Regions from separate parts of the Fusobacterium mortiferum ATCC 9817 genome, predicted to be linked through region 1. Evidence: riboswitches for the same ligand, from Rfam matches in the RefSeq annotation. Region 1 holds a riboswitch; the other holds the start of a gene.
The links. Region 1 has a riboswitch for FMN ahead of ribH (6,7-dimethyl-8-ribityllumazine synthase). Riboswitches for the same ligand answer to the same signal wherever they lie in the genome.

Region 1 (2,474 bases):
AGTTTCATCTTTGAAGAGTATGGATAGAGTAGGAGAGGAGAGAGTAATCTATTTAAAAACTTCTTCTAAGGTATTGATGCCAGGAATAAATAGTGCTTTTGTAATTCCACCTAAAAAATTTATGGATAAATTTATAATAGCTAAATATGGATTAGATCCTAATACCTCTGGATTAAATCAAAAGGTATTGGAATATTTTATAAAAGAAAAAGAGTTAGATAGACATATAAGAGAGATAAAGGGAATTTTAAAAGAGCAATTAAAAGTGATGTTAGAAGAGTTAAAAAAAATTCCTGATATTGAAGTTATGAATATTCCTAAGGGTGGTTTTTTTCTTTGGGTAAAACTGCCAGAACACATAGATGGAGAGTATTTTTATTATAAATGTAAGATGAATGGAGTATCTATTCTACCAGGAACTATCTTCTATAACAATAAAAAAGAGTGTAATAAAATTAGATTGAGCTTTTTAACTAATAATAAGGAGGAGATAGTAAAAGGTGTAGAGATAATGAAAAAAATAATTATTGACAAAATGGAATAATAAGACTATACTTAATTTATAGAGAATAAAAATATTTATCTTCAGGGCAGGGTGAGTGAAAACAATTCCCGACCGGTGGTTATAGTCCACGAGAGTTTGTAAAAACTCTGATTTGGTGAAATTCCAAAACCGACAGTAAAGTCTGGATGGAAGAAGAAAAGATATCTGCAAAGAAATCTTATACTTTTTTTATATGCCCAGAGAGAATCTGGGCTTTTTATTTGTCCTGAGAAATCAAGGAGGAAGAAAATGAAAGTATTACAAGGAAAATTTACAGGGAGAGAATTAAGAATAGGTATAGTAGCAGCTAGATTTAATGAGTTTATTACTTCTAAGCTTATAGGTGGAGCAGAAGATGCACTATTAAGACATGAAGTAGAAGCTGATAATATAGATTTAGCATGGGTACCTGGAGCTTTTGAAATTCCACTTGTAGCAAAAAGAATGGCAGAATCAGGAAAGTATGATGCAATTATTACTCTAGGAGCAGTAATAAAAGGATCAACTCCACACTTTGATTATGTGTGTGCAGAAGTATCAAAAGGAGTGGCAACAGTTAGCTTAAATAGCAATATCCCAGTAATATTTGGAGTATTAACTACAAATAGTATTGAGGAAGCTATTGAAAGAGCTGGTACTAAAGCTGGAAATAAAGGTTTTGATGCAGCAGTTACAGCTTTAGAAATGGTAAACTTACTAAAGGGGATGTAATTATGGATAAGAAGTACATGGCAAGAGCTCTTGAATTAGCAGCTCTTGGAGAGGGATCTGTAAATCCAAATCCTTTGGTAGGAGCTGTAGTGGTAAAAGATGGAGTAGTAGTAGGGGAGGGATATCATAAAAAATATGGTGGACCTCATGCAGAGGTATTTGCTTTAGAGATGGCTGGAGAAAAAGCTTATGGAGCAGACATCTATGTAACACTAGAGCCATGTTCACACTATGGAAAAACTCCACCATGTGCTAAGAAGATAATAGAGATGGGTATCAAGAGATGTATAGTTGCCTCTCTTGACCCTAATCCTTTAGTATCAGGAAGAGGAATAAAGATGCTCCAAGATGCTGGAATAGAAGTAGTTACTGGAGTAATGGAGAGAGAAGCTAAAGAACTCAATAGAGTTTTTATGAAATATATATCAGAAAAAAAATCTTATCTTTTTTTAAAGTGTGGAATTACACTTGATGGAAAGATAGCTACTAAAACAGGAAATTCTAAATGGATAACAAATGAGTTAGCTAGGGAGAAAGTACAGAGATTAAGAAATAGATATATGGGGATAATGGTAGGAATAAATACAGTATTAAAAGATGATCCTAGTTTAACAGCTAGAATAGAAAATGGAAGAGACCCATATAGAATAGTTATTGACCCTAAACTAGAGATACCACTAGAAAGTAAAATTGTAAATTTTGAAGATGGAAAGAGTGTTATTATCACTTCACAGGAGAATAGGGAGAGTGAAAAGATAAAGATACTAGAGGAAAAAAGAGTAAGAGTGGAATATTTAGAAGGGGATGAATTTGAAGTCTCTGAAATATTAAAGAAGACTGGAGAGCTAGGAATAGATGGAATAATTTTAGAAGGTGGAAGTTATCTTATCTCTAAGGCTTTTAAAGAGAATGCAATAGATGGTGGAGAGATATTTATAGCTCCCAAAATATTAGGAGATAGCGAAGCTATATCATTTGTAAGAGGATTTTCTGTTGAAAATATAGCAGATGGATTTGAATTAAAAAACGTAAAGATAAATAGCTATGGAAACAATGTATCTATGGAGTTTTACAAGTAGAGAGGAGTGAGTGCTATTTTTACAGGATTAGTAGAAGAGATGGGAGAAGTTATAGCTATTGAAAATGGTGAAAAATCTCTAAAACTTAAGATAAAATGTAAAAAAGTATTAGAGGGAGCAAAGTTAGGAGATAGTATAGC
Region 2 (2,474 bases), on a different contig from region 1:
CAAATATATTCCCTTCCCCTATTAGTTCCATCTTCAGCTATCCAAAATTCTTTAGGATTATTTTTATTTACTAATAATTTATATTCTTTTCCAATTTCAAATTCTATATAATTAACATCTTTTATTTTTTTCATAAATTTTCTAGTAACTTCTGGTATCTCATCAATATCTATATTTTTCAATTTTTCTATTTTTTCTTTACTTTTATAAACTCCCCTATACTCTTCTTCATAAGTTATTCCATCTATGGTATATCTAAAGACAGGAAAATATTTATTTAATGCTGAAGAATAACGATAATCAATAAAAGTTCCTTTTACATAAAAATTTCCCTTTTGAGCTTTATTATATTGAAAAAGGTTAAATACTCCTATAAATATAAGTATCAATCCTATTATTTTAAACATAGTATCACCAACCTAATTTTTACCTTTTTTGTTAAAATACAAAATAAATGTACAATTTATTAAAAAAACCAGTAATAAAATAAAAAACAACTCTTTTCTTTCATTTATATAAAGATATCCCCAAAATCCATCATAATAAGTCCCATCCCAATCAGTAGTAGTTATAGGATGAATATACGAATCTACATATAATATAAGCATACCTACCAATGAAACAATCAATGGAATTATTAGCAACTTTATTTTTGTGGAAAAAATATTTTTCTCCTCTTTCTCTATTTTTATAACATTTCTTTCTTCATCTTCTATTTCATCTTTTAATAAATAATCAATAGTTACATCAAAGAAATAACTAAGTTTTATAATCTTTTTTATCTCTGGAAAAGATTGATTAGATTCCCATTTAGTTATAGTCTGCCTAGAAACATTTAATTCCTCTCCTAGCTCCTCTTGTGTCATTCCTTTCTTTTTTCTCTGAAGCTGAATTTTATCACCAAAGTTCATATTCACCCCTCCTTTTAATAATTTATACTTTCTTTTTTTAAAAAAAGCAACCAACTATATACATACTTTTTTGCAACTACAAGTTTACATTTTAATTTTATCACACTAATATGTCATTTTCAGAACTTTTGAATATTATATTGACAATTAGATTTAAAAGTGATATATTCAAATTAGTAAGAATATTTTATCTTCAGGGCAGGGTGAGGTAACAATTCCCGACCGGTGGTTATAGTCCACGAGAATTTTTTAATTCTGATTTGGTGAAATTCCAAAACCGACAGTATAGTCTGGATGGAAGAAGAAAAGATATACTATTTTTCGTCTATCCTGCCCAGATTTTTTCTGGGCTTTTTTAATAGTTATCTTTAAATTTTCCATTAAAAATATTTAAATTTTTTATGGAGGTTGTTATGAACAAATATTATATTGGATTTGATGCTGGAACTCAAAGTGTTAAGGTTGCTATCTATTCATTAGAAATGGAGTGTGTAGCTGAGAAATCTTATCCTACTACTCTCAATTATCCTCAATCTGGTTGGGTAGAGATGGATGTAAATGAATATTTAGAAGCTTGTAAAAAAGGGATAAGAGATTGTGTTACACAGATGAAGGAAAAAGGCTTAAATCCAAATGAAGTGAGAGGAATTTTTGGTGATGGAATAATCTGTGGTATTGCTGGAATAGATGAAAATGGTAAGCCTATAACACCGTATGTAAACTACTTAGATTCTCGTTGCCAAAAAGATGTAGAGGAGCTTTCAAGTAAAAATTTTGAAATCTGGGCTAAAGAAACTGGAAATCCTACTCCTAACTGTATGTTTCCAGCTATAATAGCTAGATGGTTTTTAAAAAATACTAGATTTCTTGAAAATGGTTGTAAATTTGTTCACAATGCTCCATATATTTTGATGAATCTAGCTGGATTATCTCCTAAAGATGCTTTTATAGATTGGGGAACTATGTCTGGTTGGGGATTAGGATACAATGTCTATAAAAAAGAGTGGTCAGATGAGCAACTTAAAATCTTAAATATAGATAAAAAATATCTTCCTAAAATAGTAAAACCTTGGGATATAATTGGAAATCTCTCTCAAGAGATGGCAGAGTTTACAGGTTTACCAGCAGGTATTCCTATCTGTGCTGGTGCTGGAGATACTATGCAATCTATGTTAGGGTGTGGACTTTTAGAGAAAAATATGGCTGCTGATGTAGCTGGTACTTGTGCTATGTTCTGTGTATCAACTGATGGAATAAAAGAGGAATTGAGCAAACCAGAAAATGGATTGATTTTTAATAGTGGAACTTTAGAAAATTCATATTTTTATTGGGGATTTATAAGAACAGGTGGACTTGCCCTTAGATGGTTTAGAGATAATATCTGTGATAAAGTTGGGGAAGATTCATATTTTGATAAGCTCTCTGAAGCAGCAGAAAAAATTCCAACTGGAGCTAATGGAGTTTTATTCTTACCATATCTCACTAAGGGAGTTGGAGAATTAGCAAATGCCTCTGGTTGTTTTCTGAATATGGGAATGGATACAGATCAAGCTACACTGTGGA

Region 2: it holds a riboswitch for FMN, as region 1 does, so the genes downstream of both, FMAG_RS12690 (FGGY-family carbohydrate kinase) here and ribH (6,7-dimethyl-8-ribityllumazine synthase) in region 1, are expected to answer to the same signal.

What each region holds. Positions count from the first base shown of each region.
Region 1 covers NZ_GL987988.1:203,477-205,950, forward strand. The annotation lists gene FMAG_RS02020 (aminotransferase-like domain-containing protein) at 1-544, shown strand, start outside; FMN riboswitch at 578-706, shown strand; gene ribH (6,7-dimethyl-8-ribityllumazine synthase) at 794-1,255, shown strand; gene ribD (bifunctional diaminohydroxyphosphoribosylaminopyrimidine deaminase/5-amino-6-(5-phosphoribosylamino)uracil reductase RibD) at 1,258-2,334, shown strand; gene ribE (riboflavin synthase) at 2,350-2,474, shown strand, end outside.
Region 2 covers NZ_GL987994.1:655,956-658,429, reverse strand. The annotation lists gene FMAG_RS12700 (hypothetical protein) at 1-407, opposite strand, end outside; gene FMAG_RS13470 (helix-turn-helix domain-containing protein) at 420-911, opposite strand; FMN riboswitch at 1,097-1,221, shown strand; gene FMAG_RS12690 (FGGY-family carbohydrate kinase) at 1,325-2,474, shown strand, end outside.